DNA from 2 places in the Sporanaerobacter sp. PP17-6a genome. Region 1 is predicted to be linked to the other one. Evidence: a T-box and tRNA genes for the amino acid it is inferred to sense, from the RefSeq annotation. Region 1 holds a T-box; the other holds one or more tRNA genes.

What was found. A T-box is a leader RNA that pairs with one kind of tRNA and senses whether it is charged. The one in region 1 lies ahead of leuS (leucine--tRNA ligase), so its partner is inferred to be a tRNA-Leu.
Region 2: it has a tRNA-Leu gene. The T-box ahead of leuS (leucine--tRNA ligase) is inferred to sense a tRNA for this amino acid. The anticodon was not compared.

What each region holds. Positions count from the first base shown of each region.
Region 1 covers NZ_FMIF01000004.1:124,747-129,758, forward strand. The annotation lists gene PP176A_RS03610 (replication-associated recombination protein A) at 1-989, shown strand, start outside; T-box leader at 1,015-1,253, shown strand; gene asnS (asparagine--tRNA ligase) at 1,317-2,708, shown strand; T-box leader at 2,767-2,973, shown strand; gene leuS (leucine--tRNA ligase) at 3,016-5,012, shown strand, end outside.
Region 2 covers NZ_FMIF01000036.1:76,818-81,829, reverse strand. The annotation lists gene polA (DNA polymerase I) at 1-2,033, opposite strand, end outside; tRNA gene PP176A_RS13535 (tRNA-Leu) at 2,195-2,280, shown strand; gene PP176A_RS13525 (kinase to dihydroxyacetone kinase) at 2,660-2,911, opposite strand; gene PP176A_RS13520 (DJ-1/PfpI family protein) at 3,676-4,260, shown strand; gene PP176A_RS13515 (ABC transporter ATP-binding protein) at 4,488-5,012, opposite strand, start outside.

The sequences.
Region 1 (5,012 bases):
TGTTTATCGATGAAATTCATAGGTTTAACAAAACTCAGCAGGATGCTCTTCTTCCCTATGTAGAGAGAGGAATAATAATACTTATCGGTGCTACAACGGAAAATCCCTATTTTGAGGTAAACAAAGCTCTTCTTTCCCGATGTCAGATAATAACTATTGAAAAGCTCAGCAAGGCGGAATTGAGAGAAATATTGATGAGAGCATTAAAAGATAAAGAAAAGGGACTAGGAATGTTTAATGTAGACATAGCAGAAGATGCCGTCGATTACCTTGTGGAAATTTCTGAAGGGGACGGAAGAATTGCATTGAATTCTCTTGAGCTCGGAGTGTTGACTACTCCGAAAGATGATAAGGGAATAATCAACATTGATCTGGAAGTAATTAAAGATTGTATTCAAGTAAAGCAAGCCAAATATGACAAGGGCGGAGATGAGCATTATGATACTATTTCAGCTTTTATTAAGAGCATGAGAGGGTCTGACCCAAATGCTGCCCTTTATTGGCTTGCCAAGATGATATATGCGGGGGAAGATCCTAAATTTATTGCCAGAAGGATAATAATATGTGCTTCCGAAGACGTAGGCAACGCTGATCCCAATGCTTTAACCGTTGCTTTATCTGCGTTCAAAGCGGTAGAGACAGTGGGAATGCCTGAGGGGAAAATCCCCTTGGCTCAAGCAGCAGTATATGTGGCTTGTGCCCCGAAGAGCAATGCGGCTTTTTCCGGTATACTTAAAGCTCTGGATGATGTTAAAAATAAGAGAATCGGAGAAGTCCCCGATTATTTAAAGGATGCAAATTATAAGGGAGCATCTGATTTTAACCACGGCATAGGATATAAATATCCTCATGATTATGAGAATTCCTTTGTTAAGCAGGATTATCTTCCTCCCGAGTTAAAAGAAGCAAAATATTATGAACCTACGGAAAACGGATATGAAAAAGTAATTAAAGAAAGACTATCAAAATTATTTGACAAATATAAGTAATATAATTTATAATTATATAAATATGATATTGACTTTGATGAGAAGAGTAGACATAAGTAATGTAAGAAGCGAATCGATGATGGTGGAAGGTCGATACAAAGCTTATGCTGAAGAACATCTCTGAGTTTCTGGCTGAAATCCTTTAAAGAGAGTAGGAATGACGGAACTGCACCGTTATAGGCAGGCAATATAGAATATATTGCAAAGAGTGGCTGTTTTTTAAGACAGCAATTAGGGTGGCAACACGAACCTTTCGTCCCTTCATAAGAAGGATGAAAGGTTTTTTTATATATTATTTTTACAGTTTAAAGAGAAAGGAGTAATTTCATGGAGAAAACTACAGTAAGGGAAATATTTGAAGCACAAGAAAAGTATTTAGATAAGGATGTCCAAATATCTGGGTGGATAAGAACCATAAGAAGCTCAAAGTCCTTTGGCTTCATTGAATTAAATGACGGAACCTTTTTTAAGAATATTCAAATAGTTTTTGATGAAAATTTGGGAAATTTCAAAGAAATAACAAGATATCAGATAAGTTCCGCAATAACTGTCCAGGGGGAGTTAAAGGAGACTCCTGAAGCACAACAACCTTTTGAAATCCGGGCAAAAATGATTAAGCTGGAAGGCAGTTCCGCTCAGGATTATCCTCTTCAGAAGAAAAGACATAGTTTTGAGTACCTGAGGACGATTGCCCATTTAAGGCCGAGGAGCAATACGTTTTATGCCGTATTCAGAGTAAGATCCCTTGCGGCTTATGCAATTCATAAATTTTTTCAAGAAAGAGGGTTTGTATATGTTCATACTCCTATAATCACCGGAAGCGATGCGGAAGGAGCAGGAGAGATGTTTCATGTAACCACTTTGGATATGGGAAATGTCCCTTTGAACGATGAAGGAAAAGTTGATTATTCCAAAGATTTTTTCGGAAGAGAAACAAATCTTACGGTAAGCGGTCAGTTGGAAGCGGAGGCTTTTGCTTTGGCTTTCAAGAATGTATATACCTTCGGGCCTACTTTCAGAGCTGAGAATTCAAATACCGGAAGACATGCGGCAGAATTTTGGATGATTGAACCGGAGATTGCTTTTGCCGATCTGTTCGATGCTACGAAATTAGCTGAAGATATGATGAAATATGTTATCAATTATGTTATGGAAAATGCCAAGGAGGAAATGAAATTTTTCAATTCATTTATAGATAAGGAATTGTTAGAGAGACTGAACCATGTAGCCAGCTCAAAATTTGAATATATCACATATACCGAAGCAATCGAAATACTTAAAAAATCAAAGGAAACCTTTCAATATCCTGTAGAATGGGGCTTGGATTTACAGACCGAACATGAAAGATATATTACAGAAAAAGTAATTAAAAAACCTGTATTTGTAATTGACTACCCAAAAGAAATCAAAGCCTTTTACATGAGATTAAATGATGATGGAAAAACAGTTGCGGCTTCAGATATGCTTGTTCCCGGAATCGGAGAGATAATAGGAGGAAGCCAGAGAGAAGAAAGGCCAGATATATTAGAAAATAGAATGGAAGAGCTGAAATTAGATAAGGATACTTATTGGTGGTACAATGAACTGAGAAAGTTCGGCGGGGTAAAACATGCGGGATACGGTCTGGGGTTTGAAAGAGCAATAATGTATATTACCGGTATGAACAATATAAGAGATGTCATACCTTTCCCAAGAACAGTAAAATCCGCTGAGTTTTAAAGTTATATTTTATCTATTGATTAACTGCCGTATATCTGTTATTATATATTTAAATGAATATTAAACGATGACAAGAAGTAGTAAACTTTTTCCGTTTTAAAGAGAGCTGTTGAAAGGTGGAAGGCGGCAATGGAAATGTTGAACTCGTCTTTGAGCTGTTAAGGTGAATAAATTAGCTTTAACCGGTTTAAAAAACCGTTATTTTAATAAGAGGACAGATTTTATCTGCCAATTAGAGTGGTACCGCGGACCTTTCGTCTCTATAGAGATGGAAGGTTTTATTTTTTATAATAGGAGGTTGTATTGTATGACGGATTATAATCCAAAGGAAATAGAGAAAAAGTGGCATGATATATGGGATGAGAATCAAACATTTAAGGCAAGTAATGACAGAAGTAAGAAAAAATTTTATGGCTTGATTGAATTCCCTTATCCTTCGGGAAAAGGACTTCATGTAGGCCATCCAAGGCCATATACTGCCATTGATGTTGTGGCGAGAAAAAGAAGGTTGGAAGGATATAATGTACTTTTCCCCATAGGATGGGATGCTTTCGGACTGCCTACGGAGAATTACGCGATAAAGAATAAAATCCATCCTAAAAAGGTTACCGAACAGAATATTAAAAGATTTAAGATTCAGCTTAAATCCTTAGGATTCTCCTTTGACTGGTCGAGGGAAATAAATACTACAGATCCTAATTACTATAAATGGACTCAATGGATTTTTTTGAAACTCTTTGAACACGGCTTGGCTTATAAAACCGAGATGCCTATAAACTGGTGTACTTCCTGTAAAATAGGATTGGCAAATGAAGAAGTAGTAGACGGAAAATGTGAAAGATGCGGGGGAGAAGTTATAAGAAAAGTAAAGAATCAGTGGATGTTGAGAATAACCGACTATGCGGAAAGACTGATAGACGATCTTGACTTGGTAGATTATATACAAAGGGCCAAGATTCAGCAGATAAATTGGATCGGAAAATCCGAGGGAGCAGAAGTAAATTTTAAAATTGCAGGAAAAGATGAGAACTTAAAAGTATATACTACAAGGCCCGATACTCTGTTTGGGGCAACTTATATGGTTTTGGCACCGGAGCATCATTTAATCGATAAATATAAAGAGGATATTGAAAATTTAGATGAAATAAATGAATACAGAAAAAATGCCATAAAAAAATCCGACTTTGAGAGAACAGAGCTTGTAAAGGAAAAAACAGGTGTTGAAATAAAAGGGATTAAAGCTGTAAATCCTGCAACGGGAAAGGAAATTCCCATATGGGTATCGGATTATGTTCTTGCTTCCTACGGCACCGGAGCTATAATGGCTGTTCCTGCTCATGACAGCAGAGACTGGGAATTTGCAAAAAAATTTGATCTCCCTATTGTGGAAGTTGTAAAAGGAGGAAATGTAGAGAAGGAGGCCTATATTGATACAGAATCGGGAGAATTGGTAAATTCGGGATTTTTAAACTGTTTAGATGTAAAAGAGGCTAAAGAAAAAATGGTATCATGGCTTGAAGAAAAGAAACTGGGTTCTCGAAAAATCAACTTTAAATTAAGAGACTGGGTATTTTCCCGTCAAAGATATTGGGGAGAACCTATACCATTGGTTCACTGTAAAAAATGCGGATGGGTTCCAATACCTGAGGAAGAACTTCCTCTTATGCTTCCGAATATAGAAGCCTATGAGCCTACGGATACCGGAGAATCGCCTCTTGCCAATATAAAAGAATGGGTGGAAACCACTTGTCCCAAATGCGGAGGGAAGGCTGAAAGAGAAACGGATACTATGCCTCAGTGGGCAGGTTCTTCTTGGTATTTTTTAAGATATATCGATCCCCATAACGATAAAGAGCTGGCAGATAAAGAAGCCCTTAAATATTGGCTTCCGGTAGACTGGTATAACGGAGGAATGGAACATACTACTCTTCACCTTCTTTATTCAAGATTCTGGTATAAATTTTTGTATGATATTAAAGTAGCTCCTACTAAAGAACCATACCAAAAGAGAACTTCTCATGGAATGATTCTCGGAGAAAATAATGAAAAAATGTCAAAATCAAGAGGAAATGTGGTTAATCCAGATGATATCGTAAAGGAATACGGAGCAGATACGTTGAGAACCTATGAGATGTTCATAGGCGATTTTGAAAAAAGTGTTCCTTGGTCTGAAAACGGATTAAAAGGCTGCAGAAGATTCCTGGACAGAGTATGGAAGCTGCAGGATATACTGACTGAAGGGGATTCCTATTCTGAAAAGATGAAGAAGAGTATTCACAAGGCGATTAAAAAAGTAAGCAATGA
Region 2 (5,012 bases), on a different contig from region 1:
TCGGAGATATGAGCCAACACTCTCAGCTCTATTTGAGAATAATCTCCATCAACTAACAGATAATCATTATTTTCTGGAACAAAAGCCTTTCGTATTCTCTTTCCCTCTTCAGTTTTTACAGGTATATTCTGGAGATTTGGCTCGGTACTGCTTATTCTTCCTGTATTCGTAACTGTTTGATTAAAACTGGAATGAATTCTGCCAGTATTCTTATCAATTAAAGCAATAAATCCGTCAATATAGGTAGATTTTAATTTGACTAACTGTCTATATTTAAGGATATTATCAACTATGGAATGTTTATCCTTTAATTTTTCCAGCACTTCCGCATCTGTAGAATATCCGGTTTTTGTCTTTTTAATAACAGGAAGATTCAGTTTTTCAAATAATATTTCTCCCAATTGCTTTGGTGAATTTATATTAAATTCTTCTCCTGCTAAATCAAATATTTTATGTGTCAATTTTTCTATTTCTTCTTCAAATTCCTCTCCAAGACTTTTAAGTATATTTTCGTCTACTTTAAATCCATACCATTCCATGCTGGCCAATACCTCTATAAGGGGCAATTCTACATTGTTATAAAGTTCAGTCATACCAAAGCTTTCAATAAATCCCTCCATAGTATTTTCTAAGGAATAAACCATATTAAGTATGTTTGAAAAATATTCTGCTCTCTCCGATACGGATAAATCTTTAAAAGTCCTCTTGTTTTTCCCTTTCCCCAATATTTTTTCTTTATCTTCAATATTTACATTCAAATATTTTTCAGATAATTTTCCAATACTATAATCCGTTTGAGAAGGATTAATTAAATATTGCGCAATGGCACTATCAAATGTAATATTTTTAATATCTATTCCCATCCTAAATAATCCTAAGATATCTCCCTTTAAGTCATGACCTATCTTTTCTATATCATCTCTCTCAAAATATTCTTTAAAATTATGCTTAAATTCATCTATTAAAGAAGGTTCTCCCAAAAAATCCAAATATAACGAAGGAAAATCATTACATTTTAAGGCAACTCCTAATATCTCATCTTTTATATAATCCGAATCCTCAAATACAAATTTAAAAGAAAATTTCTTTTCCTTATCTATTCCCTTTAAGATTGTATTAATATTATCTTTTCCTCCTATAAAGTATTCCGATCTATAGATATTCTTATTATTGTGTTCAATTTCATCTTCCGGAATCTTATTAATTAAGCTTTTGAATTCCAATTTCTCATAAATTTCTTTTAATTGTTTGAAATCAGCTTTTCTGACTTTCAGATCTTCCAATTTAATATCCAGCGGAACATTTGTTATTATTTCAGATAATTTCCTGCTCATAAATGCTCCTTGTTTATATTCTATTAAAGAATTTTTAACTTTATTTCCGGAAACCTCATCTATATGTTCAAAAATATTTTCAATGGAGCCGAACTGCTTTATAAGTTTAATTCCCGTTTTTTCTCCAATTCCGGGAACCCCCGGAATATTATCGGACTGATCTCCCATAAGGCCTTTTAAATCTATAAATTGTTGGGAAGTAATTCCATATCGTTCTTCCATTTTTTTCTCGTCATATTCTTCTAATTGAGTTATTCCCTTTCTGACTAAAAGAACTTTGGAATGAGGAGAAACAAGCTGAAGATAATCCTTATCCCCTGACACCAATATAACTTCCATATTGTTTTCTTTTCCTATATTGCATACAGTGCCTGCAATGTCATCAGCTTCATATCCATCTGTTTCAATAAAGGTAACATTCATTGCTTTTAACACTTCTTTGAGTATGGGGAACTGTATAGACAATTCATTAGGCATCTGCTGCCTATTTGCCTTATATTTATCAAATTCTATATGCCTGAAAGTTGGCCCTTTCTTGTCAAAAGCTATACATATATAATCCAGGTCATATTCATCCTTTATCTTATAAAACATAGTCAAAAATCCATATACCCCATTAGTATATATTCCATCTTTTGTAGACAAAAGAGGCAGCGCATAAAAAGCCCTATATAAAAGGCTGCTTCCATCAATTATCATGAGTTTATCCAAAAAATCATCTCCCCATATTCTTATATAAGCTATTATTTTTTAACAGCTTCATAATAAGTATATCCTAAAAAAAATAATCAGTAAACAATTTAAAATAATATCTTGATTTTTGTTTTGTTATATGTTAACATATTTTTTGTAACCGTTAAGCCGAAGTGATGGAATTGGCAGACGTGCTGGACTCAAAATCCAGTGGGGCTTAAACCTCGTGCGGGTTCGACTCCCGCCTTCGGCATTATTACTATTCGCACAGACTATGATTTTTAAAAAATAAGTAGGGACAAATAATCCCTACTATTTTTATTTTATTATTTATTGTCAATAAAGCCTTTGTAAAAAAATTATATAATGTTTTTTTAATCATAATAAGATCATTTTTTGTCACTTCTTCCATTGGTTCTTTTCCATTAAAATGATGCATTACTACAGTATTACCATATTTATTTTGATCTGTTGAAGTCAAACTTTCATTTTTTTGCTGAAATTCCAATAAAATTTTGACTTTCTTTTATTATTGTTTTTTATAAATTAAAATTCAGATATTTCCAGTCAAAAAAAGGCCCAAATTAATGGGCCCTTTTGTTTATCCTAATTTCTCTCATATATAATTGTGTTTAGCCTTTTAGGCCATTGGTTTGTCGTTCCATATTTTCTATGACAACATCATAAACATCGCCCAGTGAAGCACAATATTCAAGCACTTTCCAAGGAGTATTCGTGTGAAAATGAATTTTTATCGTCTCTTCACTGCCGACCGCTAATAAACAATCTCCCTTTATATTTTTGGTAATATATTCACCAATTTTATCCTCAGAAAGATTCTTCCCATCTATTAATAGTTGCGTATCATATTTAAATTCAAGCATACTTACCCTCCTATTTTTATACTTATACATCCAAGTTATAGTTTTAATTCCTCATAGATATTCTGATACCCTGTATAATCTTTTGTATTCGGTTCTGCAACTCCTGGTTTCAATTCCTCATAGGTATTCTGATACTTCCCGCATACGAAACTCCGACGACGGAAGAGTTGTTGTTTCAATTCCTCATAGGTATTCTGATACCTTGCTGACTATACCACCTTTGGCAAGGCCAAACGCGTTTCAATTCCTCATAGGTATTCTGATACTCATTTATTTATTGATATTACTATACTTCTCTTTTTTTGTCAAATCAACAAATATTGTATGTTTATCACTTAATCTTGGCATACGTATTGGATTTGCTTATGTTTATAAAAAAATAAATTATTGTCGAACCCCGGTAGTTTTTACATTATTGGAGGTCGACGATAAAAATTTCAATAAAAGGGTCAAAATTAATTTTAACCCTTTTGAAAGGAGATGACTATATGCAGTTTTTTTTCTGGAATTTTCATCACATATATAATATAGAGTTGTTTGAAATTTGGTTGCTATGAGCTTGTTAAATTTATTAATTTAAAATTTTTCTATTGCTATAGTCCGCCACTATATGGTAAGCAATCTGGATATTAAGTTGGTACAAATATACTGCCACGCTTTCGGCTTAGAATAACTTTGTTAAATAAGCCAATTACAATGCAATTGACTTATTTTGTTTTATATGATAGTTTCAAAGTACAAAATATGTTGGGAGGATTGTTTTCATGGATATAAATATTTTGTTGTTTCCCGATTTTGAAACATTGGATGCATTTGGACCTGTGGAAATTTTGAGCCGTATCGAAGAATACCATATGCACTATATTTCAATTAATGGTGGTATTATTAAAAGTAGACAAGGGACAAATGTTTTCACCACACCGTTAGAGAATGCTGATTTTTATGGTATACTCTTAGTTCCAGGCGGGCAAGGTGCGCGGCCTTTAGTCACGGATATAAAATTTATTGAAAAACTAACGCAAATCGCCGCTCAGTCAACATATTGCCTAACGGTATGCACTGGTTCTGCTCTTTTAGCAAAAACAAATCTACTGGATGGTAAAAAAGCAACTTCAAATAAAAGAGCCCTTAAGTGGGTAAAATCAGTAAACTCAAATGTAGACTGGATTACCCATGCAAGATGGGCAGTAGATGGGAAATTTTATACTTCCTCTGGTATATCGGCAGGAATGGATATGGCACTCGGATTTATTGCTGAAAGATTTGGTGTAAATAAAGCAAAAGAAATTGCAGATAGTATTGAATATATATGGAATTCTGATAAAGATAATGACCCATTTGCTAAGTAGTTTGTCTTTGTGGACAATTTATCCTAAAACCGCTTAAAAATAACCTTAAAGTTCAGTATTCAGAAAAATTTTGTTTTAACGGTTTTGTATATATTATAATAATAGTTGGTAAGCAATGCCTCCGTACGTATACGGAGGCATCTTCATCAGATTTGCCTATTGGCCGACAAAACTATTTCTATTCTATCAAAACGGGTTAACTTTATATACCATTCTTAATACAAAAATTATTTGTTTACCGTTGCATAATACAATTCTCTGAAATATGGATTGTTTTCCAACAACTCTTGAAATTTACCTTGTCCTATAATATCTCCATTTTTGAATACAACAATGCGTTCAAAGTTCTTTATTGAATTCAAACGATGAGCTGTTACAATTACAGTTTTTTCTTTCAATAAATCCATAACGTGATTCATGACGTTTTCTTCCGTTATATTATCCATTGCAGAAGTAGCTTCATCCAACAGAATTATATTTGCCTTTGAAAACCACAAACGCCCTAAAGCTATTCTCTGTCTTTCCCCACCTGATAAGGATATTCCCTTTTCGCCTAATTCCGTACCCAATCCATCTTTTAGTTTATAATACAACCCCGACAGTTCAACTTGATTTAGAACATTAACAATTTCTTTATCATCTACATTTTTATTAAACACAAGATTCTCTCTCAAAGTTCCATCAAAGATAGACGACTCTTGGGGAACATAATCAATATAGTCATAATAGCTATTTAGATCTATTCTTGACAG